DNA from 3 places in the Quadrisphaera sp. GCM10027208 genome. Region 3 is predicted to be linked to each of the others. Evidence: predicted binding sites of a transcription regulator. Region 3 holds the regulator's gene; each other region holds the start of a gene.

Region 1 (5,974 bases), on a different contig from region 3:
CCACGGCGCGGGGAACGGCCAGCCGGCCGGGGCCGGGCCCAGCAGGCGCAGCCGCTGGTAGCCGACGGGCCTCAGCTCACCCGGGTCGACGTCCAGGCCGCTCTGGCGGGCCATCGCCCGGGCGACGGACGCCGTGGCGGGCTCCCCCGGCCGGCGCGCCGTCCCGGGCAGGCCCCACTCGCGGCCGCTGGCGCGGGTGACGAGAAGCCGCCGAGCGGCGTCCCGGACGACGACCCAGCCGCCGATCGTCACGTCGTCCGGCAGGTCCCGGGGCGAGGCCAGGACGTCGACGCGGTGCGGCCCCGCCTGGGGTCCCCACCGGTCGTCCTCGCCGGAGGACAGCACGCGCTCGCTGCGCAGCGAGGGCACCCGCAGGCCGGAGTCGACGAGCCGGCGCAGCAGCTCGCGTCCCCCGACCGGCTCGGCCCCGGCCGCGACGAGGTCGTCGTAGCGCTCCTGCGGGACGTCGTAGTGGTCACCGCCGAACGCCCGCTCGGGCAGCCCGGCGCGCCGGGCGAACACGTGCAGCTCCGTCAGGGAGGTGTCGCTGACGAGGTGGGACCACAACCGGCCGTGGGCGGGCCAGGCGGGCGGGTCGATGAGCACGGCCACGACCGGTCAGCCTAGGCGGACGACGAAGGGCGGCACCCCTGCGGGTGCCGCCCTCCGTCAGGCGTGGCTGGCGTGGGTCAGAAGTCCATGCCGCCCATGTCACCACCGGCCGGGGCCGCGGGGGCCTTCTCCGGCTTGTCGGCGATGACGGCCTCGGTGGTGAGGAAGAGCGCCGCGATGGAGGCGGCGTTCTGCAGCGCCGACCGAGTCACCTTGGCGGGGTCGATGATCCCGCTTGCGACCATGTCGACGTACTCGCCGGTGGCGGCGTCCAGGCCGTGACCCGTCTCCAGGTTGCGGACCTTCTCCGCCACGACGCCGCCCTCGAGGCCGGCGTTGATGGCGATCTGCTTGAGCGGGGCCTCGATCGCGACCTTGACGATGTTCGCCCCGGTCGCCTCGTCACCCTCCAGCTCGAGCTTGTCGAACGCGGTGGCACCGGCCTGGATGAGGGCGACGCCACCACCGGCGACGATGCCCTCCTCGACGGCCGCCTTCGCGTTGCGGACGGCGTCCTCGATCCGGTGCTTGCGCTCCTTGAGCTCGACCTCGGTGGCCGCGCCGGCCTTGATGACGGCGACGCCGCCGGCCAGCTTGGCGAGCCGCTCCTGCAGCTTCTCGCGGTCGTAGTCGGAGTCGCTCTTCTCGATCTCGGCGCGGATCTGGTTGACCCGGCCGGCGATCTGGTCGGCGTCCCCGGCGCCCTCGACGATCGTCGTCTCGTCCTTGGTGACGACGACCTTGCGGGCCCGGCCGAGCATGTCGAGGCCGGTGTTCTCCAGCTTGAGGCCGACCTCCTCGGAGATGACCTGTCCGCCGGTGAGGATCGCAATGTCCTGCAGCATCGCCTTGCGGCGGTCACCGAAGCCGGGGGCCTTGACGGCGACCGACTTGAAGATGCCGCGGATCTTGTTGACGACGAGGGTGGCCAGGGCCTCGCCCTCGACGTCCTCGGCGATGATCGCCAGCGGCTTGCCGGACTGGGTGACCTTCTCCAGCAGCGGCAGCAGGTCCTTGATCGCGGAGATCTTGGAGTTGACGACGAGGATGTACGGGTCCTCGAGGACGGTCTCCATCCGCTCGGCGTCGGTGACGAAGTAGGGCGAGATGTAGCCCTTGTCGAAGCGCATGCCCTCGGTGAGCTCGAGCTCGAGGCCGAAGGTCTGGCTCTCCTCGACGGTGATGACGCCTTCCTTGCCGACCTTGTCCATCGCCTCGGCGATGAGCTCGCCGATCTGCGGGTCAGCGGCGGAGATGGACGCGGTCGCGGCGATCTGCTCCTTGGTCTCGACCTCCTTGGCCGAGTTCAGCAGCTGCTCGGCGACGGCCTCGACCGCCTTCTCGATGCCCTTCTTCAGCGCCATCGGGTTCGCGCCGGCGGCCACGTTGCGCAGGCCCTCGCGGACCATCGCCTGGGCGAGCACGGTCGCGGTGGTGGTGCCGTCGCCGGCGACGTCGTCGGTCTTCTTCGCGACCTCCTTGACGAGCTCGGCGCCGATCTTCTCGTAGGGGTCCTCGAGCTCGATCTCCTTGGCGATGCTCACACCATCGTTGGTGATGGTCGGAGCACCCCACTTCTTCTCGAGGACGACGTTGCGGCCCTTCGGACCGAGGGTGACCTTGACGGCGTCGGCCAGCGTGTTCATGCCACGCTCGAGTCCGCGCCGGGCCTCCTCGTTGAAGGAGATCATCTTGGCCATTCGGGGATTCCTCCCGGTGACGGGTGGTGGGGGGGTGGCCGGGCGGTGCCCGCGACGGACGCCGCCGCCCACGCAGTCACGTCCCGCGTGCGCGCCGACTCACCGGTCCGGCCGGAAGCGTGTGCTCCCTGGGTTGTCCTGTCACTCTCGTGCCGAGAGTGCCAGTCACATGATTAGCACTCCCACCCCCCGAGTGCAAATGCCTCCCGGCCCGGGGACCCGATCCCGGCCCCGGGGGCCCGATCTCTGGAGGCTTTCCGGGGTCATGGACGCGGGCGAGACCCCGGAAGGCCTCCAGAGATCGGGCGCGGCGGGTGGCAGGGTGGGTGGGTGCGCAGGGTGCTCAACTTCCTCAACGGGTCGACGGCGCTCGGACTGGCGCTCGCCCGGGCGGGTGGAGCGGACGTCGTCCCCGGCCCGCACGGGCTGCGGCTGGCGCCCGGGTACCGCGCCTGGTTCCCGGCGCCGCGGGCCGCGGCGGTCACCGTCGGTGACGTCGTCCTGCTGCGCATGACGCTCGAGCAGGCGCTGCTGCGGCCCCGGCTGCTCGCCCACGAGGCCGGGCACGCAGCCCAGTGGGCGACGTTCCTCGGGCCGCTCGGCTTCCTGCCCGCCTACGGCCTCGCCGCGGCCTGGTCGTGGCTGCGCTGCCGGGACACCGCCCTGGCCAACTGGTTCGAGGTGCGCGCGGGCCTGGCGGACGGCGGCTACCTCAGGACTGGTAGTCCTCCCCCAGGACGACGGTCAGCCCGCCGCCGCCGAACGCGTCGCTGAGCTCGGTGGCGGCACCGCCGAGCGCGTCCGCCAGCGCCTCCGCCGTCGCGGCCAGCGTCTCGTCGGCGTAGTAGACCGTGGTCGGCGGGGTCGGGCCGGCCCGGTAGTTGTCCACCTCGGTCACGGTCCAGCCGTCGACGCCCAGCACCTCGGCGGCGCCCCCGGCCAGGCCGGCGGTCGTCGTCCCGTTGAGCACCCGGACGCCGACGGACCGGTCGACCGGAGCAGGTTCCTCGGCGGGGGGCTCCGGCTCGGGCTGGGCGTCGGTCGGCGTGCCGGTCTGCGCGTCGGTGGGAGCGTCGGTCGCGGTAGGAGCAGGGGTGCCCGGCGTCGTGGTTCCGCCCTCGGACGTCGGCGACCCCGCCGTCTCGGTGCTCGTGCCGGTGGGCTCGGAGACCCGGGTGGCGACGTCCGGACCGTTCCCGCCGAGCAGCGTCATCGCACCGACGACGAGGGCCACGACGGCGACGACGACGAGCAGGACGGGCACCATCGCGAGGACGGGGTTCGGTCGCGCCCGGTGCGCGCCCCGCCGTCCGTCGCCCGGCTGGACGTCGTCGAACTCGTCGCGGGGGTACCGGCTCTGCTCGCTCATCGGCGGCGAGCCTAGGCGCTCAGACCTGCAGGCCGAGGCGACGGGCCGAGCGGGCGCGCTGGCGGGACGCGCGCATCCGGCGCAGCCGCTTGACGAGCATCGGGTCGAACGCCAAGGCCTCGGGGGAGTCGATGAGCGCGTTGAGCACCTGGTAGTAGCGGGTTGCCGACATGTCGAACAGCTCGCGGACGGCCTGCTCCTTGGCCCCGGCGTACTTCCACCACTGCCGCTCGAAGGCGAGGATCTCCCGGTCGCGCGCGGACAGGCCCGACGGCTCGTCGTCCCGTGACTCTGCGGCGTCCACGCTGCGCCCTCCTTGCTCGCTGGTGCTGTGCGGTCCGTGCGTCACCGTCACTGTAGGCCGCGTCCCCGCCACTGTAGGCCGCGAACCACAGCCGTGTCATTTGTCGCGGCGTGTCGCCGTGGCCGCTGGCAGCCGGCCGGCGGCAGGCCGGCGGCAGGCCGGTTCGTGCGCTTGCACCGGCGCCTCGCCCTGCCGTAGGCACTGGTCCGTGACCCAGCCCGCTCCCGCCGTCCGGACGAAGGTCGTGCACCCCTCGTGGCTGCCTGTCCTCGACCGCGTCGCCCCGGCGCTCCGCGACGTCGGAGCGCACCTGGCGGCCGAGGCGGCCGCCGGCCACGCGGTGCTGCCGGCCCCCGACCGAGTGCTCCGCGCGCTCGCGACCCCGCTGGACGACGTCCGGGTGGTCATCGTCGGGCAGGACCCCTACCCGACCCCGGGGCACCCGGTCGGCTTGGCGTTCGCCGTCGACCGGGCGGTCACCGTGCTGCCCGGGAGCCTGCACAACATCTACCGGGAGCTGCACGCCGACACCGGGATGCCGGTGCCCGGGCACGGGGACCTGTCCGCGTGGACCGGGCGCGGGGTGCTGCTGCTCAACCGGGTTCTCACGGTCCGGGCCGGAGCGCCGGGCTCGCACCGGCAGCGTGGCTGGGAACAGGTGACGGACGCCGTGCTGCGGGCGCTGGTGCACCGTGGCGGACCGCTCGTCGCCGTGCTGTGGGGCCGGCAGGCGCAGACCCTGCGCCCGGCGCTCGGCGACGTCCCCGTCGTGACCGGCGCCCACCCGAGTCCGCTGTCGGCGTCCCGCGGCTTCCTCGGCTCACGGCCGTTCAGCCGCGTCGACGAGCTGCTGACCGCCCAGGGCGCCGACCCCGTCGACTGGTCCCTCCCTCGGTGATCAGCCGAGAAGACCCTGTTCGTGATCATGCAGTCCCGCCACCCCACACGCACCCCCGATCGCCCGCAGAATGCGGGGTTGGTGGCGGGACACGCCGCAAAATCTGTGCCAGAGCCAGCATTCTGCGGACGGTCCATGAGCAGTCCCCGCCGCCCGATTGCGGATCATGCAGTCTCGCCATGTCCCACTCTCCGAGGGTGGCGGGATTGCATGATCACCGACAGGGGCGCAGTGGTGGGCAGGATTGCATGATCACCAACAAGGGGACGTGGGTGGCGGGATTGCATGATCACGGAGAGGGGACCGATCAGGGACGGGAAGGGGTGGGGTAGGGGCTGAGGTGGACGCCGTCGCCGGCCTCCTCGTCCCAGGTGTAGACCTGCCGGCCGCCGACGAACACCCGCAGCGCCCGGGAGAACACGTCGAGCGGGTCGCCGGACCAGACGACGACGTCGCCGTCCTTGCCGGGTGACAACGACCCGACGCGGTCGTCCAGCCCCATGATCGTCGCCGGGTTGATGGTGAGAGCGCGCAGCGCCTCGTCCCGGTCCAGGCCCTCCTTGACCGCCAGCGACGCCTGGTGGACGAGGAAGTTGATCGGGACGACGGGGTGGTCAGTGGTGATCGCGATCCGGACGCCGGCGCGGGCCAGCAGACCCGGGTTGCGCAGGTGCCGCTGACGCAGCTCCACCTTGCTCCGGGTGGTGAACAGCGGCCCGATGACGACCGGGATGCCGCGCTCGGCGATGACGTCGGCGAGCAGGTGGGCCTCGGTGCCGTGGTTGAGGATGAGCCGGTAGCCGAACTCCTCGGCCAGGCGCATCGCGGTCGCGATGTCGTCGGCCCGGTGACTGTGCTGCGACCACGGCAGCTCGCCGTCCAGGACCCGGACGAGCACCTCGGACGTCGGATCACGGTCGAACGGCTCGCCGTTGGCCGCCGCCCGGTCCCGGCGGGCGCGGTAGTCCTGCGCCCGGACCATCGCGTCGCGGATCACCGCGGCGACGCCCTGGCGGGTCGACGGCAGCTTCTTCTGGTCGCCGTACACCCGCTTGGGGTTCTCACCGAGCGCGCTCTTCACCGACACCGGC
Region 2 (5,974 bases), on a different contig from region 3:
TACTTGAACAACCTCTGCAACGATTGCTAGCGTCCCTCTTCGTCGGCGCCGGACGGCGCACCCGCAGGAACACCGACAGACAGAGGAGATGGCCATGGCGGAGATCTCGCGGCTCCCCGGACCGATCGCAGACATCTGGGAGTGGCAGCTGGAGGGTGCGTGCCGGGAGCACGACACCAACCTCTTCTTCCACCCGGAGGGTGAGCGGGGCCCGGCCCGGCGCCAGCGGGACGAGGCGGCCAAGGCGATCTGCGCCACCTGCCCGGTGCTGCAGCAGTGCCGTGACCACGCGCTGACGGTGCGCGAGCCCTACGGCGTGTGGGGCGGGCTGACCGAGGACGACCGCGAGCGGATCTACGCCGAGCAGCGGGCCGCTCAGAGCACCCAGGTCCGGGCCGGAACCCCGTTGCCCGTCGCCAGCTGACCTGACGCCCGACCCCCCAGTCGTCAGCAGCAGCCCCCCGCACGCAGATCAGCCACAACGCAGATCAGCCACAACGCGTCAGGAGCCCGGTCCCCGCGGGGACCGGGCTCCTGACGTGCTGGTGGCCGCTGGTGGCCGTGTTGCCGGTCGGCTCAGTGGCCGTGGCCGTGCCCGTGGCCGGCGGCGGCCTCGGGCTCCTCCTCCTCGGGCTTCTCGACGACGAGGGTGTCCGTCGTCAGCACCATCGAGGCGATCGACGCGGCGTTGACCAGCGCGGAGCGCGTCACCTTGACCGGGTCGATGACCCCGGCGGCGACGAGGTCGCCGTACTGGCCGGTGGCGGCGTCCAGCCCGTGGCCCACACCGAGCTCGCGGACCTTCTCCACCACGACGTAGCCCTGCATCCCGGCGTTCTCGGCGATCCAGCGCAGCGGCTCGACCACCGCGCGGCGCACGGCGGTGGCGCCGGTCGCCTCGTCGCCGGACAGGTCCAGGTCGTCCAGGGCAGCGGCGGCGTGCACGAGGGCGGAGCCGCCGCCGGCGACGATGCCCTCCTCGATCGCGGCCCGGGTCGCCGAGACGGCGTCCTCGATCCGGTGCTTCTTCTCCTTGAGCTCCACCTCGGTGGCGGCCCCGACCTTGATCACGCAGACGCCGCCGGCGAGCTTGGCCAGCCGCTCCTGCAGCTTCTCGCGGTCCCAGTCGGAGTCGGTCACCTCGATCTCGCGCTTGATCTGCGCGACCCGGGCGTCGACGTCCTCGGCGGAGCCGCCGCCGTCGACGATCGTCGTGTCGTCCTTGGTGACGACGACCCTGCGGGCCGTGCCGAGCACCTCCAGGCCGACCTGGTCGAGCTTGAGCCCCACCTCGGCGCTGACGACCTGGCCGCCGGTGAGCACGGCCATGTCCTGGAGCATCGCCTTGCGCCGGTCACCGAAGCCGGGGGCCTTGACGGCCACGGCGGTGAAGGTGCCGCGGACCTTGTTGACGACGAGCGTGGAGAGCGCCTCGCCCTCGACGTCCTCGGCGACGACGAACAGCGGCTTGCCGGCCTGGTGCACCTTCTCCAGCAGCGGCAGCAGCTCCTGCACCGAGGAGATCTTGCCCTGGTGGATGAGGACGTAGGCGTCCTCGAGGACGGCCTCCATCCGCTCGGCGTCGGTGACGAAGTACGGGGAGATGTAGCCCTTGTCGAACTGCATGCCCTCGGTGAAGTCGAGCTCCATCGACATCCCGGAGGACTCCTCGACGGTGATCACACCGTCCTTGCCGACCTTGTCGAACGCCTCAGCGATGAGCTCGCCGATGGTGGCGTCCTGCGCCGAGATCGTCGCGACGTGGGCGATGTCACCCTTGCCGTCGACGTCCCGGGCGTTCTCCAGCAGGCGCGTCGAGATCGCCTGGACGGCGGCGTCGATACCGCGCTTCAGCGCCGACGGCGCGGCGCCCGCGGCCACGTTGCGCAGGCCTTCGTGGACCATCGCCTGGGCGAGCACGGTGGCGGTCGTCGTGCCGTCTCCGGCGACGTCGTTGGTCTTGGTCGCCACCTCCTTGGCGAGCTGGGCCCCGAGGTTCTCGTACGGGTCGTCCAGCTCCACCTCTCGGGCGATGGTGACGCCGTCGTTGGTGATGGTGGGGGCGCCCCACTTCTTGTCGATGACGACGTTGCGGCCGCGTGGGCCGAGCGTCACCTTGACGGCGTTCGCGAGCGCGTCGACGCCGCGCTCCAGCGCGCGGCGTGCCTCGTCGTCGAACTCCAGCATCTTGGCCATGTTGTGTCTCTCGTCCCTCTCACGAGGTCGCCCCGGCGTCCGGCGGGTGCCGGCCCACCGGGGCGCTCGTCGTCGTCGGTGCGGCGGGTCTTACTTGTCCACGACGGCGAGGACGTCGCGCGCCGAGAGGATGAGAAGCTCCTCGCCGCCGAACTTGACCTCGGTGCCGCCGTACTTGCTGTAGATGACCTTGTCGCCGACCTTGACGTCGACCGGAACACGGTTGCCGTTGTCGTCGACACGGCCCGGACCGACGGCCAGGACCTCGCCCTCCTGGGGCTTCTCCTTGGCGGTGTCCGGGATGACCAGGCCGGAGGCCGTCGTCTGCTCGGCGTCGAGCGTCTTGACGACGATGCGGTCCTCGAGCGGCTTGATGGAGACCGACACTGCGGACCTCCCCTTCGCTTGTTCTCGCGGGTGGTGTCTCGTCTGACGGGTGCCACGGGATGCCGTCCGTCGTCGCGGGTGCCGGGCGGCGCCGCCGCAGCGGCTGGCACCCTCGTACCGAGAGTGCCAACCGGACTCTAGGACTCCGGTTAGCACTCGCGCAAACCGAGTGCCAGACCACCGGCCCCCTTCGATCTCTGGAGGCCTTCCGGGGTCTCGACGAGGTCCGAGACCCCGGAAAGCCTCCAGAGATCGGGTCACAGCGGGGGTGCGAGGATCGGGGGGTGGACCTGGCCGGGCTCTCCGCGCTGCTCACTCCCCAGGGGTGGGAGCTGCTCGAGGCGCTGCCCCCGTACCGCCAGGAGGCCGCGCTGCACCTGGCCGAGCGGCTCCACGCCGAGGGCGTCGACCGCACGCTCGTCGCCGCCGCGCTCACCCAGTCCCGCCTGCGGGCCCGGGCCCACGCGAAGTTCGGACCGTTCGCCGACGGCATGCTCTTCACCCCCGAGGGCCTGGAGCAGGCGACCCGGCTCGAGGTGGCCGCCCGGCACGCGCAGCGGTACGTCGCGGCCGGCGTCGACCGGGTCGCCGACCTCGGCTGCGGCATCGGCGGGGACGCCATGGCGCTGGCCGCCCTGGACGTCGGGGTGCTCGCCGTCGAGCGCGACGAGCTGACCGCGGCGGTCGCCACCGTGAACCTGCGGCACTGGCCCCACGCGGAGGTCCGGCACGAGGACGCGACGACGACGGACCTGCGCGACGTCCGGGGGGTCTTTCTGGACCCCGCGCGGCGGACGGCGTCCGGACGGCGGGTGCTCGACCCCTGGCAGGCCGAGCCCTCCTGGGACGTCGTGCTGGCGACGGCCGCCCGGGTGCCGGCGACGGGGGTGAAGGTCGCCCCCGGCGTCCGGCACGACCTGCTCCCCCCGGACGCCGAGACGCAGTGGGTGTCCGTCGACGGGGACGTCGTGGAGGCCGGGGTCTGGTTCGGACCGCTCGCCCGCCCGGGCGTGACCCGCAGTGCGCTGCTGCTGCGCGACGGGTCCGCGACGCTCGTCGACGACACGGGTCTGGGCCGGCCCCCGGCTGGGCCGGTCGGCGGCTACCTCTACGACCCGGACGGCGCGGTGGTGCGGGCCGGCCTGGTCGGGCAGCTCGCCGCGGACGTCGAGGGCCGGCTCCTCGACCCGACGATCGCCTACGTCACCTCCGACCGGCTGGTGGCCACGCCGCTGGGGCGGGCGTTCGTCGTCGAGGAGGTGCTGCCGTTCGGGCTCAAGACCCTGCGCACCCGGTTGCGGGACCGCGGGGTCGGCCGGGTGGAGATTCTCAAGCGGGGCAGCGCGGTCGACGTCGAGCAGCTGCGCCGTCAGCTGCGGCTCACCGGCCCGGGCGCCGCCACGGTGGTGCTCACCCGGGTCGCCGGGCGGCAGTCGGTGCTGCTGTGCCGGCCGGTCCAGTGAGCCACGTCCCTCAGGGTCGGCAGGCGCTGCGCGGCAGGCCAGCGACCTCCACCGGCAGTCGGCCTCCCGCCCTTCCCTGTCCGCGCAGGACGTCGACGAGCGCCGCGAACGCGGCCGGGGTCCGCCCGTACAGCGCCAGCCGGGCCGTCGCCGCCGACGAGCCGGCCAGGCCGTACGGCGCGTCGAGGGCGACCACGACGTCCCCCGACCCGCTCGAGGTGGGCCCGCCGAGCAGCCGGACGACGTCCCCGGAGCCGACCTGCAGCCCGCCGGCCTGCGCGGCGGCGGTGAACCGGGCCCGGTCCTGCGCCGTCCCGCCGACCACCTGCACCGCGTCCCCGACGAGCGGGCCGGAGCACGGTCCGTCGACGACGGTCGTCCCGACCAGGGACAGGGCGTGCACGACCGGTGCGGTGAGCTCGAGGGACTCCGGATCCGGCGGCGCCTGCCGCCCCTGCCAGGTGAGCAGGGCGACGACCCGGGCGGCCGCCTCCTCCACCCGTTCGCGCGGCAGCTCGCCGCTGCGCACCGCGGCAGCCACCGCGTCGACGGCCGCCGCCGGGTCGGCCGGCATGAGCAGCAGGTCGGCCCCGGCGGCCAGGGCCCGGACGGCGGCCTGGCCGGGACCGGTCTCGGCGGTCACCGCCGCCATGTCGAGGGCGTCGGTGACGGCGACGCCGGCGAAGCCGGTGCGCTCCCGCAGGGCGGTGTAGGCGGCCGCGGACAGCGAGGCCGGCACCCCGGGGTCCCAGGCCCGGACGTCGAGGTGGCTCATCATCACCGCCGGCACCCCGGCCTGCGCGGCAGCGGCGAACGGCACCAGGTCGCGGGCGGCGAGCTCGTCGGCGGACATGGTCTGCGCCGGCAGGGTGACGTGGCTGTCGGCCGGCACGCTGCCGTGACCGGGGTAGTGCTTGGCGACCGGGACGACGCCCGCTTCCAGGTAGCCGGCCACGGCGGCGGTCACGACGTCGGCGACCAGGGCCGGGTCGTCCGAGGCGGCGCGGCTGCCGATCGTCGGGTCGTCGGGCCCGGTGGTGACGTCGGCGACGGGGGCGAGGACGACGGTGACGCCGAGGTGGCGCAGCTCCCGGCCCGCCGCCCGGGTCACCGCGGTGGTCACCGGCGAGGACGCCGCAGCGCCGTGGGTCATGAACGTGGGCAGGGGCGTGACCGGCTCGCCGATCCGTTCGACCCGCCCGCCCTCCTGGTCGACGGCGACGACGCCCGGCCAGTCCCGCCCACCGGCGGTGACGGCGTCCTGGACCGCAGCCGCCGTGGCCGCCACCTGCTCGCCGTCGACGACGTTGTCCGCCATCAGGATCACCCCGGCCAGGGAGTGCCGGACGACGAGGTCGGCCGCGTCCTGGGGGTCGGTGCCGCGGTAGCTCGCCACCACCACCTGACCGGCGAGCTCCTCGACGGACAGCTGCGCGACGGCGGTCCGTGCGGCGGTCAGGTCGGCCTCGGTGGGCCCCCAGCCGGTGGGCGCCGGCTCGGTGGACGGTGACGGCCCGGACGACGCGGACGCCCCGGACGACGGCGGGTCCGCCGTCGGCGTCCCCGACGTCGTGGCGGGGCCCAGCCCGCCGGCGTCCGCGGAGCAGGCGGCCAGCGCCAGCGCCAGCGCGGTGAGCACGGCTACCCCACCGACCGCCACGGGGCGCCGGATCACGCCCGGACCAGCTCCACCGGCATCGACGAGTCCGCCGGCAGGTCGAGAGCGGACGGCGTCCGGCCGCGGGCGAGGAGCTGCGCGCCGAGCGCGGCGACCATCGCCCCGTTGTCGGTGCACAGGCCAGGGCGCGGCACCCGCAGCGTGATACCCGCGGCGTCGCACCGCTCCTGGGCCACGGCCCGCAACCGGGAGTTGGCGGCCACCCCGCCGCCGATGAGCAGGTGGTCCACGCCGTTCTCGCGGCAGGCGG
Region 3 (5,974 bases):
GTCCCGCACGTGCTGGCGACCCTGGACCGCACTCACCGTCCGGAGCGGGTGCCCGACGTCGTCCGCTGGGCGCGGGAGGCGGGCCTGCAGGTGAGCCTCGACCTCATCTACGGGACGCCGGGGGAGTCCGTGCAGGACTGGCGGCGCAGCGTGGACGCCGCACTGGCCTGCGAGCCCGACCACGTCTCCGCCTACGCCCTGGTGGTCGAGCCAGGTACTCGGATGGCGGTCCAGGTGCGCCGCGGTGAGCTGGCGGCACCGGACGACGACGACCTGGCGGCGAAGTACGAGGTCGCCGACGCGGCCCTCGAGGCTGCCGGCTACCGGTGGTACGAGGTGAGCAACTGGGCTCGCGACGCCGACCGCGTGTGCCGGCACAACCTGTCCTACTGGCACGGGGACGACTGGTGGGGTGCCGGGCCCGGAGCCCACAGCCACGTCGGCGGCGTCCGGTGGTGGAACGCTCGGCACCCCGCGGCCTGGGCGGCGCGGCTGGCCGAGGGGCTCAGCCCGGCGCAGGGCCGGGAGGTGCTGGACGACGAGGCCCGCGACGTCGAGCGGGTGATGCTCGCCGTCCGGCTGGCCGACGGCCTGGAGGCCGACGCCGTTCCGGCAGCGGGCAGGGAGCGGTTCGAGGACCTCGCCGCCCGGGGCCTGCTGGACCGGCAGGCAGTCGCCCGCGGCCGGGTGGTGCTGACCCGGCGCGGGCGGCTGCTGGCGGACGCCGTCGTCCGCGACCTGCTCGGCTGGTGACGAGGTGAGCAGTCGAGTGACCGCTCAGGTGACGATGCGCCAGGCGAACGGGTAGCGGTAGTTCTCGCCCTTGTTCACCGCGATCGCGGCGAGGATCGGGAACACGATGTTCAGCACGCCGAGCGCGAACATCACCAGGCCGCCGATGAACACCGTGGTGAGTACGGCGCCGATGACGTAGCCGATGGCCAGGGTGATGTTGAAGTTGAGCGCCTCGCGGGACTGCTCACGCACGAACGGGCCGCGGTCCTTCATGACGAGGTAGACGACGAGCGGCGCGAGAAAGCTGAACAGGATCGCGCCGAGGTGGGCGAGCATCGACCACATCCGCTGGTCGGCGGGGCTCAGCTCATTGGTGTAGCCGCCGGCCGGCGGGGCGCCGGCGCCCGGGTAGGCCTGGTAGCCGCCGGGCTGCTGACCGTACGGCGGGGGCTGCTGGCCGTAGGGCGGTGGTTGCTGCGGCTGGTCGGGCTGGTCGGGATCGGTCGGGTGCTGGGACATCTGACCCCCCTGTCGGGTACCGAGGCGGCGTCCGCTGCCTCGTGGTCACCCTAGTGGTGGTCAGCTGATGAAGCGGATTGTCAGCGGATACCGGTAGGTGCGTCCGTCGGAGGCTGCGACGGACGCCACGATGACCAGGACGACGTACGCGACCCCGACGACGGCGAGCAGCGCGAGCCCCACCAGGACGACGACGAGGACCGCAGACACCAGGATGTAGATGAGCCAGGTCAGGTTGAAGTTCAGCGCCTCCACGGCGTGCGACCGGACGTAGGGGGACTTGTCGCCCTGGACGAGCAGGACGACGAGCGGCCCGAGGAAGCCCAGGGCGACGTAGGCGGCGACGAAACTCGTCAGGTGGGCGGCAACTGCCCAGTTGCGCTCCCACTGCGAGATCACGCTCTCACCGTAGGCCCTTCAGCCGTACGCCGCGCCCGGGCCGCGCTGGTCCGCGCGTCCGGCCGCTCAGCCGGGGTCGGCGGTGACGAAGTCGATGAGCTCCTCGACTCGCCCGAGCAGGTCCGGTTCGAGGTCGGCGTAGGACCGCACTGAACCCAGGATCCGCCGCCAGCCGGCGGCGACGTCGGCTGGTCCGTCCGCCGGCCATCCCAGGGCCTCCAGCACCCCCTCCTTCCAGGGCCGCCCGCGGGGCACGATCGGCCAGGCGTCGACGCCGATCCGCTGTGGTCGTACCGCCTGCCACACGTCGACGTACGGGTGCCCGACGACGAGGACGTGGTCGGCGTAGCGGCCGCCGCGCAGCGCCTGCTCGGCGATCCTCGCCTCCTTGCTGCCGGCCACCAGGTGGTCGAGCAGGATCCCGAGGCGACGCCCCGGCCCGGGCGCGAACTCCTCGACGGCGCCGGGGAGGTCGTCGACGCCGTGCAGCGGTTCCACGACGACGCCCTCGACCCGCAGGTCGTCACCCCAGACCCGTTCGACGAGCTCGGCGTCGTGCTGGCCCTCGACCCACAGCCGGGACCCTCGGGCTACCCGGGCACGGGCTGCGGGCACGGCCACCGAGCCGCTCGCCGTCCGTGCCGGGGTCCGGTCAGCCGCGGGCCCGCGAGGGGCCACGAGGCGGACGGGAGCACCATCGAGCAGAAAGCCGGGTCCGAGCGGGAAGGCGCGGGTGCGCCCGCGGCGGTCCTCGAGGTGGACGACGTGCACCCCGCCGGCCTTCTCGACCCGGACGACGGCGCCGCACCAGCCGGTCTCGACGTCCTCGACGACGAGGCCGGGCTCGGCATCGGCGTCCGTGCTCCGTCCGCGCGGGGGGCGGCGCCAGTCCGTGGCCAGGACGTCGGGGCCGTAGCGGTCGGTCATGGCGGGCGACGTTAGCGCCGGCGCGCGAGGACCGGCGTGCGTGACACGGCTGCGGAGCGTCACTCGCCGCGCGGCCGGCTCGCCCAGCGGCCGGCGCGTTCGGCGGCTCGGCGTCCCGGGACGTAGACTTGGCACTCACCAAGCGGGAGTGCCAGTACGCCTGCGCACGGGCCGCACTGCGAGGAGGTGTGCCGATGAGCGACGAACGCCGGCTGGCCGTGCTGCGCGCGATCGTCGAGGACTACGTCGCCACCCACGAGCCGGTCGGCTCCAAGGCCCTCGTGGACCGCCACAACCTCGGGGTGTCCCCGGCCACCATCCGCAACGACATGGCGGTGCTGGAGGAGGAGGGGCTCATCGCCCAGCCGCACACCAGCGCCGGCCGGGTGCCGACGGACAAGGGCTACCGGCTCTTCGTCGACCGGCTCTCGGAGGTCAAGCCGTTGTCCCCGGCCGAGCGCCGGGCCATCACCACGCTGCTGCAGGACGCCGTGGACCTCGACGACGTGCTGGAGCGCACCGTCCGGCTGCTCGCTCAGCTGACCCACCAGGTCGCCGTCGTCCAGTACCCGTCACTGACGCGCTCGCGGGTCCGGCACGTCGAGCTCGTCCCGGTCGGAGCCGGACGCGTGCTCGTCGTCCTCATCACCGACACGGGCCGGGTCGAGCAGCGCACGGTCGAGGTCGACGCCGACCTTTCCGAGGAGCTGGTGGGCCAGCTGCGTGCCCGGCTCAACGAGGCGGCGGCCGGTCACCCCTTGCAGGACGCCGTCACTCGGCTGGAGCCCCTCGCCGAGTCCGTGCGACCGGAGGTCCGCGAACCGGCCCGCCGGGTCGTCGCCGCCCTGCAGGGGGCACTGCGCCAGCAGCGCGAGGACCGCATGGTGATGGCCGGCGCGGCGAACCTGGCCCGCGCCGGCATCGACTTCGCCGCGATCGGGCCCGTGCTGGAGGCCATCGAGGAACAGGTCGTGCTGCTCCGGCTGCTCTCGGAGATGGCCGACGACCCGGCCAGCGGGGTGTCCGTGCGAATCGGGCACGAGAACCTCCACGAGGGGCTCGTCACGACGTCCGTGGTGTCGAGCGGGTACGGCGTCGGGGCCGGGGACGCCGGATCGCACGTGGCCCGTCTCGGCGTCCTCGGGCCCACCCGGATGGACTACCCGACGACGATGGCGGCGGTCCGCGCGGTGGCCCGCTACGTCTCCCGCATCCTGGTCGGCTGAACCCGACCGTCCCGAACCGATCCGACAGGAAGCGACCACTTACCGGTGAGCGACCACTACGACGTGCTCGGCGTCAGCCGTGACGCCACGCCCGAGGAGATCAAGAAGGCCTACCGCCGGCTGGCGCGCAAGCTCCACCCGGACGTCGGTGGACCCGACTCCGCGGAGCGGTTCAAGGAGGTGTCGGCCGCCTACGAGGTGCTGTCCAACCCGGACAAGCGCCGCGCCTACGACATGGGGGCCGACCCCAACGGGACCGGAGGCGGGTTCGGGCCCGGCTTCGGCTTCAGCGACATCTTCGAGACCTTCTTCGGCGGCTCAGCCGGCCAGCGCGGGCCGGCGACCCGGCAGCGCCGGGGCCAGGACGCCCTCGTCCGGCTCGAGGTCGACCTGGCCGAGGCGGTCTTCGGCTCCGAGCGGGAGCTCCAGGTCGACACCGCGGTGCTGTGCCCGACCTGTCAGGGCAGCTGCTGCCGGCCCGGTACGTCCCCGCGCACCTGCGACGTCTGCGGCGGCCGCGGCCAGGTGCAGCGAGTGGCCCGGTCCTTCCTCGGGCAGGTGATGACGACGACCCCGTGCCCGAGCTGCCAGGGGTACGGCACCGTCATCCCCGAGCCCTGCCTGGAGTGCTCCGGGGAGGGGCGGGTGCGTTCGCGTCGCAGCCTCACCATCAAGGTCCCGCCGGGGGTGGACTCCGGCACCCGCATCCAGCTCACCGGTCGGGGCGAGGTCGGCCCGGCCGGCGGGCCCCCCGGTGACCTCTACGTCGAGATCGCCGTCCGGCCGCACGAGACGCTGACCCGGCGCGGTGACGACCTGCACTGCACGGTCACCGTGCCGATGACCGCCGCCGCACTGGGCACGACCATCGAGCTGGAGACCCTGGACGGGACCGTGCCGGTCGACGTCCGGCCCGGGACGAGCTCCGGGGAGGTCGTCACCCTGCGAGAGCACGGCGTGACTCGGCTGCGCGTCGGCGGGCGTGGGGACCTGCACGTGCACATCGAGGTGCAGACCCCCACGAAGCTGGACGAGGAGCAGGAGCGGCTGCTGCGGGAGCTGGCGCGGCTGCGGGGCGAGGAACGTCCCCAGGGGCGGGTCGAGTCCGCGCAGCAGAACGTCTTCTCCCGCCTGCGCGACCGCTTCGCCGGTCGCTGACCCCGCTACCCCCTGCGCCCGCTCCGCGGTCAGTCGGACCTCAACCCCTCGTCGTGATCATGCAATCCCGCCACCCCAGCCCTCGCCCGCTCACTCGCAGAACACTGGCTTGCAGGCGCGACACGCAAAGATCCTCCGGGCGCAGCATTCTGTGAGAGGAGGGTGGCGGGATTGCATGATCACGGTGGGGTTGAGGGGTGGCGGGATTGCATGATCACGGTGGGGTCGAGGGGTGGGGGCGGACGGGTCAGTCGACGGTGAACTCCTTGGTGTCGGGGTACATCCGCGGGCCCTCGGGGGACTCCCCGTCGCTCATGTCGCCCTGGTAGACCTCGAGCACGTAGCCCCCGGGCGCAAGGTCGTCGAGAGTGAACTCGAAGTCCCCGTAGGTACCCATCGACCCCTCACCGGTGACGAAGCCCTCCTGGACCACCTCGTCGGTGCCCGCGTCCCGGACCTCCCAGCTGAAGGTGGCCTCGAACGCCGTCCCGTACCCGACCACGTGGACCGGGTTGCTCACCGTCTGGCCCTGCTCGGGCTCGATGATCCAGGTCGAGGCCTGAACGTCGACCTGCGGGGCCCGGTCGATCGGCTCGCCGACCTCGAGGACGCCCCACACCTCGGCGGGCTCGCCGTCGACGAGGACGGTCACCGGCCCGTCGGACTGGGCCGCCGCCGTCGCGGTGTAGACGAGCTGCTGCAGGGCGAGTGCGGCGAGCTCGCTGCCGACGTCGGTGCCGGAGAACGCGTCCGCGGACAGGTCCACGGTGATCGCGTCGCCGTCCCGGGTCACCTCGACCCGCTCAGCGGGCTGCCAGGGGTTCATGTAGTCCGGGTCGAGCGGCTCCTCGCGGGTCATCGCCGCCACCGCGGAGGTCACCGGGTCGCCGAGGTCGGGCACGTCCCGGAACTCCCGGTACAGCCAGAACGACGTCTTCGACGGCCCCACCCAGTAGACGGGGGCGTTGTCCACGACGCCGGTCGCGGCGTCGGTCGTGGACCCCGGGCTC

What was found. The regulator HrcA, encoded in region 3, represses chaperone genes, less so after heat shock. The targets are predictions, from matches to a motif close to GNTNGCACTCGGNNNNNCCGAGTGCNANC.
Region 1: the regulator HrcA is predicted to act here: its motif matches at 2,485-2,513, upstream of groL (chaperonin GroEL).
Region 2: the regulator HrcA is predicted to act here: its motif matches at 2,732-2,760, upstream of groES (co-chaperone GroES).

What each region holds. Positions count from the first base shown of each region.
Region 1 covers NZ_JBHSRC010000002.1:130,932-136,905, reverse strand. Annotated here, with positions in the region: gene ACFP6A_RS03715 (DUF4031 domain-containing protein) at 1-612, opposite strand, end outside; gene groL (chaperonin GroEL) at 690-2,312, opposite strand; gene ACFP6A_RS03705 (hypothetical protein) at 2,643-3,086, shown strand; gene ACFP6A_RS03700 (LytR C-terminal domain-containing protein) at 3,025-3,681, opposite strand; gene ACFP6A_RS03695 (DUF3263 domain-containing protein) at 3,701-3,985, opposite strand; gene ACFP6A_RS03690 (uracil-DNA glycosylase) at 4,194-4,883, shown strand; gene ACFP6A_RS03685 (amidohydrolase) at 5,191-5,974, opposite strand, start outside.
Region 2 covers NZ_JBHSRC010000001.1:109,947-115,920, forward strand. Annotated here, with positions in the region: gene ACFP6A_RS00545 (WhiB family transcriptional regulator) at 95-424, shown strand; gene groL (chaperonin GroEL) at 577-2,196, opposite strand; gene groES (co-chaperone GroES) at 2,287-2,583, opposite strand; gene ACFP6A_RS00560 (SAM-dependent methyltransferase) at 2,868-4,046, shown strand; gene ACFP6A_RS00565 (glycoside hydrolase family 3 N-terminal domain-containing protein) at 4,057-5,721, opposite strand; gene tsaD (tRNA (adenosine(37)-N6)-threonylcarbamoyltransferase complex transferase subunit TsaD) at 5,718-5,974, opposite strand, start outside.
Region 3 covers NZ_JBHSRC010000006.1:98,610-104,583, forward strand. Annotated here, with positions in the region: gene hemW (radical SAM family heme chaperone HemW) at 1-753, shown strand, start outside; gene ACFP6A_RS11100 (DUF4870 domain-containing protein) at 778-1,254, opposite strand; gene ACFP6A_RS11105 (DUF4870 domain-containing protein) at 1,315-1,653, opposite strand; gene ACFP6A_RS11110 (DUF3097 domain-containing protein) at 1,720-2,580, opposite strand; gene hrcA (heat-inducible transcriptional repressor HrcA) at 2,775-3,806, shown strand; gene dnaJ (molecular chaperone DnaJ) at 3,852-4,964, shown strand; gene ACFP6A_RS11125 (Gmad2 immunoglobulin-like domain-containing protein) at 5,212-5,974, opposite strand, start outside.